Regions from separate parts of the Streptomyces sp. ML-6 genome, predicted to be linked through region 4. Evidence: riboswitches for the same ligand, from Rfam matches in the RefSeq annotation. Region 4 holds a riboswitch; each other region holds the start of a gene.
The links. Region 4 has a riboswitch for cyclic di-AMP ahead of OCT49_RS03475 (C40 family peptidase). Riboswitches for the same ligand answer to the same signal wherever they lie in the genome.
Positions count from the first base shown of each region.

Region 1: linked by a shared signal. The riboswitch ahead of OCT49_RS12580 (transglycosylase family protein) and the one ahead of OCT49_RS03475 (C40 family peptidase) in region 4 are both predicted to bind cyclic di-AMP.
Region 2: linked by a shared signal. The riboswitch ahead of OCT49_RS30950 (M23 family metallopeptidase) and the one ahead of OCT49_RS03475 (C40 family peptidase) in region 4 are both predicted to bind cyclic di-AMP.
Region 3: linked by a shared signal. The riboswitch ahead of OCT49_RS27390 (M23 family metallopeptidase) and the one ahead of OCT49_RS03475 (C40 family peptidase) in region 4 are both predicted to bind cyclic di-AMP.

Region 1 covers NZ_JAOTIK010000001.1:2,914,751-2,918,748, reverse strand. Annotated here, with positions in the region: gene OCT49_RS12590 (cytochrome P450 family protein) at 1-1,331, shown strand, start outside; gene OCT49_RS12585 (transglycosylase family protein) at 1,437-2,471, shown strand; cyclic di-AMP (ydaO/yuaA leader) riboswitch at 2,783-2,954, shown strand; gene OCT49_RS12580 (transglycosylase family protein) at 2,958-3,737, shown strand.
Region 2 covers NZ_JAOTIK010000001.1:7,041,913-7,045,910, reverse strand. Annotated here, with positions in the region: gene OCT49_RS30955 (SGNH/GDSL hydrolase family protein) at 1-458, opposite strand, end outside; gene OCT49_RS30950 (M23 family metallopeptidase) at 669-1,625, opposite strand; cyclic di-AMP (ydaO/yuaA leader) riboswitch at 1,629-1,783, opposite strand; partial or broken gene OCT49_RS30945 (alpha-galactosidase) at 2,126-2,493, opposite strand; gene OCT49_RS30940 (hypothetical protein) at 2,525-2,662, opposite strand; gene OCT49_RS30935 (tyrosine-protein phosphatase) at 2,778-3,590, shown strand; gene OCT49_RS30930 (DUF6126 family protein) at 3,701-3,868, opposite strand; gene OCT49_RS30925 (helix-turn-helix domain-containing protein) at 3,902-3,998, opposite strand, start outside.
Region 3 covers NZ_JAOTIK010000001.1:6,186,556-6,190,553, reverse strand. Annotated here, with positions in the region: gene OCT49_RS27405 (bifunctional acetate--CoA ligase family protein/GNAT family N-acetyltransferase) at 1-650, opposite strand, end outside; gene OCT49_RS27400 (HPr family phosphocarrier protein) at 822-1,103, shown strand; gene OCT49_RS27395 (GntR family transcriptional regulator) at 1,428-2,150, opposite strand; gene OCT49_RS27390 (M23 family metallopeptidase) at 2,386-3,177, opposite strand; cyclic di-AMP (ydaO/yuaA leader) riboswitch at 3,191-3,354, opposite strand; gene OCT49_RS27385 (M16 family metallopeptidase) at 3,590-3,998, opposite strand, start outside.
Region 4 covers NZ_JAOTIK010000001.1:806,536-810,533, reverse strand. Annotated here, with positions in the region: gene OCT49_RS03495 (8-amino-7-oxononanoate synthase) at 1-245, shown strand, start outside; gene OCT49_RS03490 (DUF397 domain-containing protein) at 238-444, opposite strand; gene OCT49_RS03485 (helix-turn-helix domain-containing protein) at 469-1,329, opposite strand; gene OCT49_RS03480 (ATP-binding protein) at 1,532-1,963, shown strand; gene OCT49_RS03475 (C40 family peptidase) at 2,049-2,522, opposite strand; cyclic di-AMP (ydaO/yuaA leader) riboswitch at 2,526-2,698, opposite strand; gene OCT49_RS03470 (hypothetical protein) at 3,096-3,404, opposite strand; gene OCT49_RS03465 (ATP-dependent Clp protease proteolytic subunit) at 3,412-3,998, opposite strand, start outside.

The sequences.
Region 1 (3,998 bases), 2.1 Mb from region 4:
CCCGCCCGACCGACGAGTCCGTCGGCGGCTGTCCTGCCGACCGGTCCGGTGCCAGTCCCGGTGTACGTCCAGCCGCGCCCGAGCTCTTCACCTGGGAGTTCGCCACCGACCCGTACCCGGCCTACGCCTGGCTGCGCGAGCACAGCCCCGTGCACCGGACCGCGCTGCCCAGCGGCGTCGAGGCATGGCTCGTCACCCGGTACGCGGACGCCCGGCAGGCGCTCGCCGACACCCGGCTCTCCAAGAATCCCGCGCACCACGCCGAACCGGCGCACGCCAAGGGGAAGACGGGCATCCCCGGGGAGCGCAAGGCGGAGCTGATGACGCATCTGCTGAACATCGACCCGCCCGACCACACCCGGCTGCGCCGGCTCGTCTCCAAGGCGTTCACCCCGCGCCGGGTCGCCGAGTTCGCGCCGCGGGTGCAGGAGCTGACGGACCGCCTCATCGACCGCTTCGCCGAGGAGGGGAGGGCGGACCTCATCCACGACTTCGCCTTCCCGCTCCCCATCTACGCGATCTGCGACCTGCTGGGCGTGCCGCCCGAGGACCAGGACGACTTCCGGGACTGGGCGGGCATGATGATCCGGCACGGCGGCGGCCCGCGCGGCGGGGTGGCCAGGTCGGTGAAGAAGATGCGCGGCTACCTCGCCGAGCTGATCCACCGCAAGCGCGAGAACCCGGGGGACGACCTGATCTCGGGGCTGATCCGGGCCAGCGACCACGGCGAGCACCTCACCGAGAACGAGGCCGCCGCCATGGCCTTCATCCTGCTCTTCGCCGGGTTCGAGACGACGGTCAACCTCATCGGCAACGGCGTCCACTCCCTGCTGTGCGACCCGGAGCAGCGCGCACTGCTCCAGCACTCCATCGAGACGGAGGAGGGCGGGCTGCTGGAGACCGGGATCGAGGAGCTGCTGCGGTACGACGGCCCGGTCGAGCTGGCGACCTGGCGGTTCGCCACCGAGCCGCTGACGCTCGGCGGGCAGGAGATCGCGGCCGGGGACCCCGTGCTCGTGGTGCTCGCCGCCGCCGACCGCGACCCGGAACGCTTCCCGGACCCCGACACCCTGGACCTCGCACGGCGTGACAATCAGCACCTCGGATACGGGCACGGCATCCACTACTGCCTGGGCGCGCCGCTCGCCCGGCTGGAGGGCCGGACCGCGCTCGCCACGCTGCTGAGACGCCTTCCCGACCTGCGACTCGCGGTGGAACCAGGCGATCTGCGGTGGCGCGGCGGGCTCATCATGCGCGGACTGCGCACCCTTCCCGTGGAGTTCACGCCGGAGTCCGGACGGGCCGGAAGTGACACTCCGTCAACTCTGTGACTTTTACGTGATCCGCGCTGCATCGACTTGTGACTCGTGTTCGGGTCCGGCTAGGTTCACCGTTCGACCCACCAGTCACACGTCAGCTACACGGAAGGCAACCCCATGGGCTCCGCGAACGGCAAACACCGTCGCCCCCGTCAGGCACCCGCCATCGTCGTCGCCGCGGGCGTGACCGGGTCCGCCATCGCCATCCCGCTGCTCGGCGCTTCCGGTGCGCACGCGGCCGACGCCACGACCTGGGACCGGGTGGCCGAGTGCGAGAGCGGCGGCACGTGGAGCGCCGACTTCGGCAACGGCTCCTACGGCGGGCTCCAGCTCTCGCCGGAGACCTGGAAGGCGTACGGCGGCGAGTCGTACGCCGAGCGCGCCGACCTCGCCAGCCGGGCGCAGCAGATCGCCGTGGCCCAGAAGGTCCTGGAGGACCAGGGGCCGCAGGCGTGGCCCAGTTGCGCGGTCATCTCCGGCCTCGCGACGGACGGTGCGCTGCCCGGCGTCGACCCGGGGACCGCGCCCGGCACCGACCCGGGGACCGTGGCCTCCGCGGACCCGGAGCGGAGCGGGAAGCCCGCCGGGGAGACGTCGAAGCCCCCCGCCGGCGAGGCCGATCCGTCGGAGGGTGCCACGGGCGGTGCGGGTGCCGTGGACGGCGAGGACGGTTCGTCCGCACCGGGCGGCGCCGACGAGCCGTCAGGGGCGGTCACGCCCTCGCCCGACCCCTCGTCCGGAACCCCCACGGCCCCGTCCTCGGAGGGCTCCACGGAGGGCTCCACGGAGACCCCGTCCGACACGCCCGAGAAGTCCGTACCGTCCGGTTCACCTGAATCGTCCAGCGGTCAGGGTGGAAAGCACCGCGGTGCGCCGGCCGTCGAGGACGGCCGCGAGGTGGGTGTCGACGAGGGTCGCGAGTCGGGCCGTCACGCCTCCCGCGGCGGTGACGGTGCGCGCGGCACGGACGTCCCGGCCGCCGGTGACCCGTACACCGTCCGCCCCGGCGACAACCTCTGGGCCATCGCCGACGAGCAGAAGGTCCCTGGTGGGTGGGTTGCGCTGTACGAGGCGAACAGGGCCGAGGTCGGCTCCGACCCGGATCTCATCCTTCCCGGCCAGCGGCTCGACCTCGAGGTGGGCGCCGAGTGAGAGCCGCGTGAGAGCGGCCTGATGGCTGGCTGAAAAAGACCCCGGAACCGGGGCAGTTCAGGGACCTATGTCCACTTATGCGTAAGTGAGACATGGGTCTCTTTGCGTCAACTGGCGTGTCGCGCGCCGGGAGCCCTCGCACATCGGGCCCGACCTGCGGAAACGATGGATCCTCAGATGCAAGTAAGGGCTTATTGTCCGATGTGTCCATCTTTGAATGTGGGGGTTGCGTATGTCTACGGTCGGAACCGCTCGCACCGCGGGCCCCGTCGACCGTCACGCCGAATCCTGCCGTCGGTCGGAGGGAACAGACGCGTAAAGCGCCGTAGGCAGGAGCGGGGGACCCAGGTAGGCGCCGGCCCCGATCGTCGAAGGACGCATCAGGACCGGCTTGGGGTGAAGTCGCGTGCTAGGACGTGCGACCGGGCAACTCACTTGGCCCGAACCCGACAGCTCACCTCGTAGGCGTCGGTGAGGAGAAGTTCCATGCTGTTTTCCAGCAAGGGCAAGCACCGCCGCCCGTCCAAGGCGGTCCGCATCGCCACGCTCGCCGGTGTCACCGGTGCCGCCGTCGCCGCCCCCCTGATGGGTGCGAGCAGCGCCTCCGCCGCCTCCGTCGCCACCTGGGACGCCGTCGCCCAGTGCGAGTCCGGTGGCAACTGGTCGATCAACACCGGCAACGGCTACTACGGCGGCCTGCAGTTCTCCCAGTCCAGCTGGGCCGCCGCCGGCGGTCTGCAGTACGCCCCCCGCGCCGACCTGGCCACCAAGGCCCAGCAGATCGCCACCGCCGAGCGCCTCCTCGACATGCAGGGCCCGGGCGCCTGGGGCTGCGCCCGCGCCGGCGGCCTGACCAACGACGGTGTCGACCCGGGCGTCGACACCGGCTCCTCCGCCTCCACCGGCTCCACCGAGAAGTCCGGCTCCACCCAGCAGCAGAGCGCCCCGGCCGCCCCGAAGCAGCAGTCGCAGCCGACCCGCCAGGCCCAGCCGAAGCAGGAGCGCACCGAGGCCCCCGCCGCCTCCCGCTCCGAGCGCTCCGCCGCCCCGCGGGCCGAGGCGAAGAAGACCGTCACCACCCCGACCGGCAAGAAGGTCAAGAAGGGTGACGGCGAGTACGAGGTCGTCGCCGGCGACTCGCTGAGCAGGATCGCCGCCGAGCAGGGCGTCAAGGGCGGCTGGCAGAAGCTGTTCGAGCTGAACAAGGACATCGTCGAGAACGCCGACCTGATCTACCCGGGTCAGCAGCTGCACCTGACGAAGTAACCGGGACTCTCTCCTCCCCCGGCAGCCCCGGGCCGCGCGACCCTCCGTACGCGCGGCCCGGGGTTTCCGCCTTCCCGCCGCACGGGCGGGCCCCGGCCCTCCCTGCACGGCCCTCTCCTCGCCGGAGCCCTCCTCCCCGTAAAGGGGAGGGACTGTTCAACTCCTGTAGTTACTGACCGGTAAAAATCTGGTCTTTCCTCCCGGATTGTCCGCCCCCGGGTCCTTTTTCGTCCCAGGGGACGGGCGGTCGTCGGGCTGATC
Region 2 (3,998 bases), 6.2 Mb from region 4:
CGCAGCACGGGGACGCCGCGGGTGTCGAAGCCGGTGGTGATCATGACCGTCCCGACCGATCCGGTCAGGTCGGCGACCGCGCGCTCGAAGCGCTCGGCCACGTCGTCGGGGTCGGTCCCGGGGCGGATGATGTCGTTGCCGCCCGCGCAGAAGCTCACCAGGTCGGGGGCGAGTTCCTTGGCGCGCGGCACCTGCTCCTCGACGATCTGGTCGAGGAGGCGTCCACGTACGGCGAGGTTGGCGTACCGGAAGTCCCCGTGGGGGCCCACGTCCGGTCCGGTGTCCGGGAGTTGGTCCGCGAGGAGTACCGCGAACCGGTCCGCCCAGCCGACGAAGGTCCCGTCCGGGCCCGGGTCGCCGACTCCCTCGGTGAAGCTGTCGCCGATCGCCGCGTACGACCCGATGACACCATGTCGGTTGGTGATGCCACGTTGATTTTTTCTCGAATCGTCTGCCACAAGCGCTTATCCTGCACCGACGAATGTGACCTACGCGACCGTAATATGGGGTTGACGAGAGGTGAGATAGACCACCCGGTCAGTTTTTGGCAAAGGGGGAATACGCCGAAGGGGCGGTGCGCCGTCGCGCACCGCCCCTTCCGTTTCACCCGGGCCGGATTCCGCCGTCCGGTTGCCCGGCCGTACGGATCAGGCGTGGATCCACACGGATCAGACGTGGATGCCGTGCGAGGCCAGGTAGGCGATGGGGTCGATGTCCGAGCCGTACGCCGGACCGGTGCGGACCTCGAAGTGCAGGTGCGGGCCGGTGGAGTTGCCGGTGGAGCCGGAGAGGCCGATCTGCTGCCCGGCGCTCACGCTCTGGCCCGCCGAGACGGAGAGGGAGGACATGTGGCCGTACTGCGAGTAGCGGCCGTCGGCGTGCTTGATGACGACCTGGTTGCCGTACGCGCCGCCCCAGCCGGCGGTGACGACGGTGCCCGAGGTGATGGCCTTCACGCTGGTGCCGGTGGAGACGGGGAAGTCGATCCCGCTGTGGCTGCCGCTGGACCAGTTGGAGCCGGAGGCCCGGTAGTTGGTGGTGTGGTTGCCGGGAACCGGGTGGACGTAACCGGAGCCGGCGCCCTGAGCGGCCGGGGCGGAGGTCGCGGCCTTGGACTGGGCGGCGGGCGCGGTCTTGACCGGAGCCGACTTGACCGGGGCCGACTTCTTCGCGGTCGAGGGCACCGAGGGGGCCTTCGACGGGAGGGACGAGCCGGTGCCCGCGCCGGTGGACGCGGCGCCGCCGGACGCCTTGGCGCCGAGGGTCAGCTTCATGCCCGGGAAGATCAGGCCGGGGTTCTCGCCGACGACCTGGCGGTTGTCCTGGTACAGCTTCTGCCAGCCGCCCTGGACCTTGTGCTCGGCCGCGATCTTCGCCAGGTAGTCGCCGGGGACGACGGAGTACGTCGTGGCGGCGGGGGCCTGCTTCTGCGCGACCGGCTGGGCGGGCGCGGTGGTGACGGGAGCCTGCTGCGGCACGGCGGCCGGGGCGGCCTGCTCCGCGGCGTGGGCACCGGTGGCGCCGAGCAGCGGGAGCGCGATGACGGCGCCACCGGCGCTCGCCGCGACGACGCCGCGGGCGATGGGGCCGACCTTGGGACGACGGTGCTTACCCGATATGGGCATGAAGTATTTCCTCTCCGGCGCCTGCGAGGTGAGCTGTCGGGTTCGGGCTGGAGATGCCCGGCCGCGCGAGCGCGACTTCACCCCTAGCCGGCCGGATTTCCCGGTCGGCGACTTACCTGGTTCCCCCGCTCCTGCCACGCGATCAGTGGGTGCGAATTCCGGGCGGCGGCAGGATTGGGCGGTCCGTCCGGATTGACGGTGACCGTAGGCGAGCCGGGACACCGAGAACAAGCCACGAGTTCCGGGCCGGATTCCACACCCGGGAAATCGGCACGGAATTCCGGTCACCCTCCGTGGATTAAGGATCTTGCCTTTCCGCGCCGCGCACGGAATTCCCGACCGCTCCTTCGCCACACACCGTCACGGATATGATCCCGCTCACCAATGGGCGGCCATCCCCCACGCAATCCGAGCAAGTTGCTCGAAAGCGCACATTTTGGACATGGCTCGCGCGTCGCCCCTTTCGGAGCCTCAGCACGCGCGTCAAGATCCCCCGGGGCGGGGCGTGCGGCCCCGAGTCGGTCGATCAGCGCGTACCGGGCAGCCACGTGCTCGACCCGGGGCCTCTGCGGATACCCCTCACCCGGCCACCCCGCATCGGTGAAACAGCGGTTGAAATCCCATTTCGCCCAGTCGACGGGAGCGCTGGAGAGCAGGGTGTCCAGCTGTTCCAGGAGATATTCGCGCACATCGGTGCGGGCCGGTTCAGCACCAGCCGATTGCGGCAATCGGCCCGCTTCCCGCTTGGGAAGTGCCGCACCCGGTCCGGGTGCGCACGATGGAGATCATTGTCCGGGTCAGCCCTTTCCGGTTCGACCCGGATTTCGAAGGGCCGGGAGGACGGCTCCGGCTCCTTCGCCAGGGGCTCGGCCGCCACGAGGGAGAGCTTCGGCCTCCAGTTACAGGTGGATCAGCTCGTTCCGCTCGGTGAGCCGCAGCGCGTCACCGCTGTCCGCCCCGGCGAGCAGCCGGACCCGGCCCGCGGGCCATTCACCGGGCGGACCGGCCGCAGGAACAAGGGAGTTCGCGAGGGTCACAGGGGTATCGACAGGCAATGGCCGAGATGATTGCCTGAGGAATCCATGTCGTATCGTCGCGGGAGTGGCCTTGCCGGCGACTCCCGCCGGCCCCAGAGACCTTCCAGGAGTCGCCGTGACCCAGCAGTTGCCGCAGATCCCGTCGACGGAACCCGAGCTGGCGGGCGTCCGCAACTTCCGCGACGTGGGCGGCCTGCCCGCGGCGGACGGCCGACGGGTGCGGCACGGGCGGCTCTTCCGCAGCGGTCACCTCGCGCACGCCACGGCCGAGGACGCAGCCTTCCTCGGCGGTCTCGGTCTGCACACCGTCTTCGACTTCCGCAACGAGACCGACCGGCGGCTCGACGGCCTGGACGTGGAGCTGCCCGGTGTGCGGAGCGTGAACATACCCCTCTCCGACCCGGCCGACGGGGCGGAGTTCTGGCACGTGGTCCGGGACGGCGACGTCGCGCAGCTGCACGCGATACTCGGCGACGGCAAGGGGGTGAACCGGATGATCGCCTCGTACCGGTCGATCATTCTGGACCGGACCGCCGAGCACAGCCAGGTCCTGCACGCCCTGGCCGAGGACAGCGTTCCGGCACTGATGCACTGCGCGGCGGGCAAGGACCGGGCCGGCCTGGCGATCGCGGTGTCGCTGCTGGCCGTCGGGGTCGGGCGCGAGGAGATCGAGGCCGACTACCTGAAGTCCAACGATGCCCACCGCCGCTACAAGGTGCGCCGCAGCGACATGTCGGCGAAGGGCATGTCGGACGAGGTGATGGAGCTGCTCAATCCGCTCTTCGGAGCCCGTGCCGAGTACCTGGCCGCGGCCTTCGCCGTCATCGACGAGACCTGGGGCGGCACGGACCGCTACTTCTCCGAGGGACTGAAGCTCTCCCCCGAGACCCGCGAGCGGCTGCGCGACCGGCTCCTCGACGAGTCCTGATCGGGAACGGGGCGCGGTCCGGAACGGGGCGCGGCCGGAAACGGCGCGCGCGGGAGCGGAGTACGGGCGGGGCGTGAACGGGAGTGCGCCCGATCCGCCCCGGCGCGTGTTCAGCCCTTGCCCGCCACCGCGAACAGCAGGTAGAGGAAGGCCGCGAGGATGTGCCCGGCGATGAGGTAGGCGAACAGCCGGATCACCACACCGCGGGGGAACTTCCGTTCCTGGGCCTCGTACTTCTTCGTGGACCCGAGCGGGTCGAAGTTCTCCGAATCGGACATGACGGTCCTCTCTGGTGACCGGCCGGGCCGGTCTCAGCGATGGTGGATGCCGCTGCCGAGGCACAGCTCGGCGGCGGGGCTCTGCAGCAGGGTGTGGACGAAGAGCAGCTCCGCGCCGTCGCGGTCGAGG
Region 3 (3,998 bases), 5.4 Mb from region 4:
GAGCCCGGGGCCAGCAGGCGCTGCACGGACCGTGCCTCGGCGCGCTGCTCGCGGCCGCGCTGGACGGCGAGGGACTCGGCGGTCGGTTCGAGGTCCAGGGTCAGGTGGACGGAGCCGTCCTCGAAGCTGCGCTGCTGGGTGTACCCGGCGTCCCGGAACACCTTGATCATCTTGGTGTTGGCGGGCAGCACCTCGGCGGCGAAGCGCCGGATGCCGCGCTCGCGGGCGACGGCCGCGATGTGTTCGAGGAGGGCCGAGGCCACTCCCCGGCCCTGGTGCGCGTCCTGGACGAGGAAGGCGACCTCGGCCTCGTCGGCGGGGGCGGAGGCGGGCCTGCCCCGCTCGTCGATCCGGTCGTAGCGGACGGTCGCGATGAACTCGCCGCCGACCGTGACGGCGAGGCCCACCCGGTCGACGTAGTCGTGATGGGTGAAGCGGTGCACGTCCCGGTCGGAGAGCCGGGGGTACGGGGCGAAGAACCGGTAGTACTTCGACTCGTCGGAGACGTGCTCGTAGAAGCTGACCAGCCGTTCGGCGTCGTCCGTGGTGATGGGCCTGATCCGTGCGGTTCCCCCGTCGCGGAGCACCACGTCGGCCTCCCAGTGGTCGGGATAGGCGTGGGGCGGACTCTGCTCCGGCGCGGGCTGCATGGGCAAAGACTACGGCGCCGCCACCGGTCGCGTGGGGGTCGGGGCCGGGGCAGGCTGGGGGGGCGATCGGCACCGCCGCGGGCGTCGTGGGCACGTTCCGGGCCGATCGGAGCACCGCGCACCGCGTGAGAGAATGGTCTAGACAACTGTTGATCCATGAAGGGCAGAACCATGGCTGAGCGCCGCGTCAACGTCGGTTGGGCCGAGGGCCTGCACGCCCGCCCCGCTTCCATCTTCGTCCGTGCCGCCACGGCTTCCGGCATCCCCATGACGATCGCCAAGGTCGACGGCACCCCGGTGAACGCCGCCTCCATGCTCGCGGTGCTCGGTCTCGGCGCGCAGGGGGGCGAGGAGATCGTGCTCGCGTCCGAGGCCGACGACGCCGAGGTCGCCCTGGACCGCCTGGCGAAGCTGGTCGCCGAGGGGCTCGAGGAGCTTCCGGAGACCGTCTGAAACATTTTCTGCGAGAGAGTCGCGGCACCCTGAACCGGAGCCGCGGCTCTTTTGTTTCCCGCCCCTCGGGCTTCCCCCTGCTTCTTGGGCTTCCTCTGCTTCTCGGAGCTTCCCCTCGTCTTCCCCGGCGTTTCCCCTGTGCCCCCGCCGAAATATTACGGAGCAGCCCGAGCAGATCCGGACCGTGGAATCCTCGAGCGGATCCGGACCGGGGAATCAAAGCCCACAGGATCAGGACGGAATGAATTCAGGCCGGTGAAATCAATGCGGGAAGGGCCCGCCTTCACGGAATCACGCTTCACCCCTTTGTATACGGCGTGATCGTTAATGCCGCGCACCCGCGGTGTGCACGGAATGTTTCGAAGTCCTCACCCGGCCGGTGCGCGGAGCGGGCCGGCGGGCCGTGCGGTCCCCCGGCCGGTCGGTCCGGCGCAGCCGGTGCGCGGCCGCGGCCCGTTCGACGTGCTGGGCGGCCAGCGCCCTGGCCCGGTCCGCGTCGCGGCGCGCCACCGCGTCCACGATGGCCCCGCGCTCGGCCCAGGAGTCCATCGGCCGGGCGGGCGGCTCGACCGTGTACATCCAGGCGATCTTGTACCTGAGCTGAGTGAGCAGGGCGGTCAGGCCGGGGCTGCCCGATGCCTGCACCAGCGTCTCGTGGAACCAGCCGTCCAGCGGGCGCAGCTCCTCCACTTCGCCCCGCCCGGCCCGGTCCCGGCCGAGTCCGACCAGGCCGCGCAGCACCTTGAGGTGCGCCTCGGTGCGGCGCCGGGCGGCCCGCGCGGCGCCCAGTGGCTCCAGCAGCATCCGGACCTCCAGGAGGTCGGCCGCCTCCAGCTCGGTGGGCTCGGCGACCCAGGCGCCCGCGTGGCGGCGGGTGACCACGAACCCCTCCGCCTCCAGGGTCCGCAGCGCCTCTCTCACCGGGACCCGGGAAACCCCGTACCGGCGCGCCAGCAAATCCTCGGTGAGCCGGCTGCCCCGCTCGAAGACGCCCGAGACGATGTCGTCACGAATTGCCTTGCATGCCGAATGCGCCGGAATGTGCATGCCCGAACCTCCGCCTCAATACCCGCACACCGCGGCCGACCGGTGTCTGCCCCGTGACTCTATTGCAATGCGGCCGAATTTCCGATGCCGGACGGAAATTCATGAATATCTTTTGGCCACGGGGCGGTTCGGCGAACGGGTGCCCGCGCCGGAGTGCCGGGCGGACACGCCGATGGCCCCGGCGAACTGCCGGGGCCATCGGAAGGGCGGGGAGGGGTGCCGCGGAGTGCGCGGGTCAGACGTTGACGCCGTGCGCGCGCAGGTACGCGACGGGGTCCACGTCGGAGCCGTACGCCGGGCTCGTGCGGGCCTCGAAGTGGAGGTGGGGGCCGGTGGAGTTGCCGGTCGAGCCGGAGAGGCCGATCTGCTGGCCCGCGCCGACGCTCTGGCCGACGGAGACGCCGATCGAGGAGAGGTGGCCGTACTGCGTGTACGTCCCGTCCGTCATCCGGAGCACGATGTTGTTGCCGTACGCGCCGCCCCAGCCGGCCTCGACGACCGTACCGGCGCCGACGGCGACGACGGAGCTGCCGGAGGCAGCGTGGAAGTCGATGCCCGAGTGGCTGCCGGAGGACCAGAGCGAACCGTTGGACTTGTAGCCGGTGCTGACGTACGAACCGGCGACCGGCAGCCGGAAGGCGCCCAGCCGGGCACGCTCGGCGGACCGGGCGGCGCGCACCTCCTCGGCACGCGCCTCGGCCGCCCGCTTCGCCTCGGCCTTCTTCCTGGCTTCGGCCTTCCTCTTGGCCTCCGCCTCCGCCTTCGCCGCGGCCGCGGCCTCGGCCTGGTGCTGCTGTGCGTCGGCCTGGGCCTCGATCTGGCCGGCGAGGGTCGCGTCGATGGCGATGATTTGGTTCAGGCCGGCCCCGCTCGTGGCGGGGGCGTCGGAGCCCGCCGCGAGGGCCGGGGAGGCCAGGCCGCCGATGGCTCCGGTGGTGGCCAGGGTCGCGACGCCGACGGCCTTCACGCTCCCGCGCGTCAGGCGGCTCGGGGCACGGTGCTTCCCGGTGGCACGGGTGAACGCCATGAAGTGGCTGGTCCTTTCCTTCCTTCTCGCCTACCGGGTTAGCTGACGGGTTCGGAGCAGGAAGGTCTCCTACGGACCCCCGGCCGTCGCGGCTCGGGCGTCCGATTCACCCCAGGGACTTCATGGGTCCCCGGCTCCCCTGGCTCGCGCCGGACGGGGACTCGGCGATGACTGCCCGGTACGTCGCGGTTGCGGCATACGAGTGGCGGACAGCCGAGCCGACGCTAGGCGGGGCCGCTTTCATTCGCCAAACGGGCAGGCCTTTTTGTAGCGCATCCCACAGGGCAGACAGGCAACCTCCCCCACAAGAGCGGACAAAAGGGAGAATCGCGGCGAAATCCCTCTCGCTGCGATCCTCCCTTTGTCCGGGTGTGCGCATGTCCGGCCTTCCGCCTTCCGGCGGGGCCGTTCGTCAGCCGGAGACCACCGAGACCTCTCCGATGCCCAGTGCGCGGACCGGCTCCGCGATCCGGGCCGCGTCACCGACGAGGATCGTGACCAGCCGGTCCTCGGGGAACGCGTTGACGACCGCCGCGGTCGCCTCGACCGTGCCGGTCTCCGCGAGCCTGGCGTACAGCTGTGCCTGGTAGTCGTCGGGGAGGTGCTGCTCCACCTGGTCGGCGAGGGTGCCCGCGACGGAGGCCGCGGTCTCGAACTTCAGGGGCGCCACGCCCACGAGGTTCTGCACGGCCGTCTCGCGCTCCTCGTCGGTCAGGCCCTCCGCCGCCAGGGTCCGCAGGACCGTCCACAGGTCCCTGAGCGCCGGCTCGGTGGACTCCGTGTCCACGGACCCGCTGATGGCGATCATCGAGGCGCCGGTC
Region 4 (3,998 bases):
CGGCGGCCGGTCTGACCGCCGTGCGCCCCGACGCCGCGGTGGTGTCGGTGCGGGCCCCGTCGGCGGAGACCGCCGTGCGCTGGGCGGCCGACTGCCGTGCCGCCGGGGTCCTCGTGGGCTGCTTCCGGCCGCCGTCGGTGCCGGACGGGGTGTCCCGGCTGCGGCTGACCGCGCGCGCCGACCTGACCGAGGAGCAGATCGACACGGCCGTGGCGACCGTGCGGCGGACCGCCCCCGTCAGCTGAACGGATCCCGGCACAGATCGGAGACGAAAGAGGTCCAGGCCACCGCGGAGAATTGCAGCGGTGGCCTGGACACGTCCTTGGAGTCCCGTACGACCAGCCGCCCGTCCGTGAACGGAGCGGCTTCCACACAGTTGTTCATACCCGTGCTGCGGCTGCTGCGCCGCCACCGTAAGTCGTGTTGTGCGAGGCAATCCGACATGACGTCCTCTCGGGCGGTCCGAAGTCACCGGTCGCCGCGGTCGATCGCGGCGATGAGGTCCAACGAGTGCTCGGGCGACAGCGCGTGTGCCTGCATGGTGCGGAAGGCCGAGCCGTACGCCTCAAGGTCTTCTTTCCGCTCCAGGTAGAGGCTACTCGTCAAATGGTCAAGAACAATCACGTCGAGATCAGAAGTGTTCGGAAAGGAGAAAATAACGAAAGGGCCGGTGAGGCCGGCGTAGCCACCGACCGAGAACGGAAGCAACTGGAGTTGCACATGGGGGAGTTGGGCCACCCGGGCCAGATGACGCAACTGATCCCTCATCACCCGGCGCCCACCGACCTCCCGCCGCAGGACCGCCTCGTCGAGCACCGCGCTCAGCCGCAACGGCGGATCGCTGCTCAGCACCCCCTGCCGGGCGAGGCGCACCTCCACCAGTGAGTCCAGCCGGGCGGCGGGCAGTCCGTCCAGCGAAGCCCGGGTCACCGCACGCGCGTAGTCGGCCGTCTGAAGGAGCCCCGGCACCACCGAGGTCTCCAGGGTGCGCGCGGTCCGCGCCTGGGACTCCAGACTGATGAAATCGCGGTACTGGGGCGGGATCAGGCCGCGATAGGCGTGCCACCACCCGGTGCCGCCCCCGCCGGCCGAACCCGCCAGGGTCGCCAGGAGATCCCGCAACTGCGTGTCGTCCACGCCGTAGGCGTCCAGCAGCCGGGTCACATCGGCCGGCCGCACCCCGCTGACACCGGTCTCGATCCGACTGACCTTCGACTGGTGCCAGCCGAGTATCCGCGCGGCGTCCCGGCTGGTCAGCCCCGATGTGTGGCGCAGGCTCCGGAGCTCCTCCCCGAGCTTGCGACGCCGTACCGCAGGACCGTGCCGCATCCACGGCCTCCCTCCCTCGCCCGCCGGACGGACATTGTCGCCCGCGCACGGTTTCGCGTGAGGGGGTTCACCGCATCGAGCGACAGATATATGCATATCTTGGTGGATCACCGTTGCAGAGGGCAGCATCGGTGGCAATCTGGCGCGAAGCACGACCCGGAGCGACAGCCGGTCGGTCCGGGTGGGAAAGGGGCGGCTTGCCATGGCGGATCATCAGGAAGCAAGCGTCACTCTGCCGAGCGAGCCGGTCTCGGTCGCGGCGGCCCGGAAGTACGTGGCCATGGTGCTCACCGAATGGGGCCTGACCGCCGACACCGAATTCGCCGACGGCATCCGGCTCATCGTCTCGGAACTCGCGACCAACGCCGTTCAGCACACCTTCGGGCAGTCGCCCACCTTCACGGTGGACCTCCGGCTGGACCGGGAGGAACAACTGTCGCTGGGGGTGACGGACAGTCATCCCCGGTGGCCCCGGCGACTGCCAGCGGCCGTCCAGCAGGACAACGGACGAGGCATGGTCATCATCCGGACCCTGGCCAAGGAATACGGAGGACGGCTCGCGGTCACCCCCACCGCCGCCGGCGGCAAGACGGTATGGATCGTGCTCCCGTGGCCCGGTCCCGTGCACGCCTGAGGAGGGGCCGGACGGGCGGTGGACGCCGCCACCGCCCGTCCGGGGCACGGCCCGCGGAAGGCGGTCCCGGGCCGCTGGGCGTGCCTCAACGGACCCGCCCGTAGTAGACGCTCCTCGTCCAGATCTTCTCCAGCCGGACCACCGCGCCGGTCCTCGGCGAGTGCCAGATCTTTCCCTTCCCGGCGTAGATCCCCACGTGGTAGACGCTGCGGCCGGAGTGGAAGAAGACCAGGTCGCCACGTTGCCGGTTCGAGGCCGAGATGTGACGGGTCTTGTTGTACTGCTGCTGGGCCGTGCGGGGTAGCTTCTTGCCCGCCTTCTTGAACGAGTAGAGCGTCAGGCCGGAGCAGTCGAAACGGTGGGGGCCGGCGGCTCCCCAGCGGTAGGGCGAACCCTTCTTCGACGCGGCGATGCTGAGTGCCTTCATCGAGCGGGTCGCTGCCTGGGCCTCCGTGGTGGCACCCGGGGCGAGCACGGTGCCGCCGACGGCGGCGAGCGTCAGAACCGAGGCCGTACCGGCCCGGGCGATCAGAGACGGGACATGAACCTGCGCAGTCATGCGCAACCCTTCGTCAGCCGCCTGTGAAGGATGACCTGTCGGGTTCGGGCTGGCGAAGTTGCCCGGCCGCTTTCGGCGGCTTCACCCCGAGGGACGACCGATGTTCCGGCCGACCCGTTGTGCTCGGGTCCTCCACTCCTGCCGATCCACTTCCGTCGACCAGGCATCCGGGCGGCGGCAGGACTCGGCGTCCGCCCGGACCGCCCCGCCGCGGTGGCGGGGGCTTGTCGTCCCAGGGATCTTGACGCACTCACTGCCGGATTTCCGAGCCGAAACAGGGATATGTGAGGCTCCTCACGACTGACCCGTTCGAGTGGACGTGGCGATTCCGATGGCTGTTCGGGATATTCGGCCCGGTCCCGTACCAGGGGCGGAACAGTTGATTCCGCCCACTGGTCACGCGGAAAACGCAAGTTGGAAAGTCCCTCGCGCGAGGGACTTCCTACGCCGAACGAGCGAGGAATTTCGCCATGCGCTCCGGGCGTGTCGAGTACGGGAGTTGGGTGACGCCCGCCGCGCTCCGGAGCGGGGGAGTTGCGCACCCTCCGGCGGTCACGAAGGGGCGGGCGCCGGTCAACTCGCCGGAGCGGGCGGTACGGTGACGCGCCCGGCCCGCCGCTCCCCGTCCAGCACGCGCAGTGCCCGGGCCAGGGTGGCGGCATGGATCCGGGCCTCCCCGCGCTCGTGCATCAGCGCCAGCGCGTCCCGCAGGTCGCCGGCCCGTGAGACCAGTGCCTGCGCGGCGCGCAACGCCCCGTAGGTGTCGCTGCCCCGGGCCGGGTTGATCCGGCCCAGCTGGTCGAGGACTTCGAGGTAGCGGTCGATGAACTCCCCCTCGGCGCGGGTCAGTGCGGGGAGCGGCGGGAAGTCGGGCGGCTGCATCGGGCGTTCACCGCGCGCCGTGCGGAGGGAGCGACGCCCTGCGGCTCGTCATGATGTGGTCGACCAGGCCGTACGCCTTGGCCCCCGCCGCGTCGAGGACCAGGTCGCGCTCGATGTCGGTGGCGATGTGTCCGGCGTCGCGGCCGGTGTGACGGGCCAACAGGTCGATGAGCATTCCCCGGACCCGTTCCAGCTCCCGCGCCTCGATCTCCAGGTCGGACGGCTGGCCCCGCAGGGGCTCGGGGAGTGCGGGCTGCTGCACCACCACCCGGGCCCCCGGCAGTGCGTGGCGGCGGCCGGGGGCGCCCGCGGCGAGCAGTGCCGCCGCGCAGGAGCCGGCCTGGCCGAGGCAGTAGGTCTCCACCTCGCAGCTGAGGTACTGCATCGTGTCGTAGATCGCCGACATGGCCCCGAACGAGCCCCCGGGGGAGTTGATGTAGAGCGAGACGGGCCGGTCCGGGGCGTCGTGCTCCAGGTACATGAACTGGGCGATCAGATCGGAGGCGGCGGCATCGTCGACCGGGGTGCCGAGGAAGACGATCCGCTCGGAGAGCAGCTTGGAGTACGGGTCGAGGGTGCGGGTCCCGCTGCTGG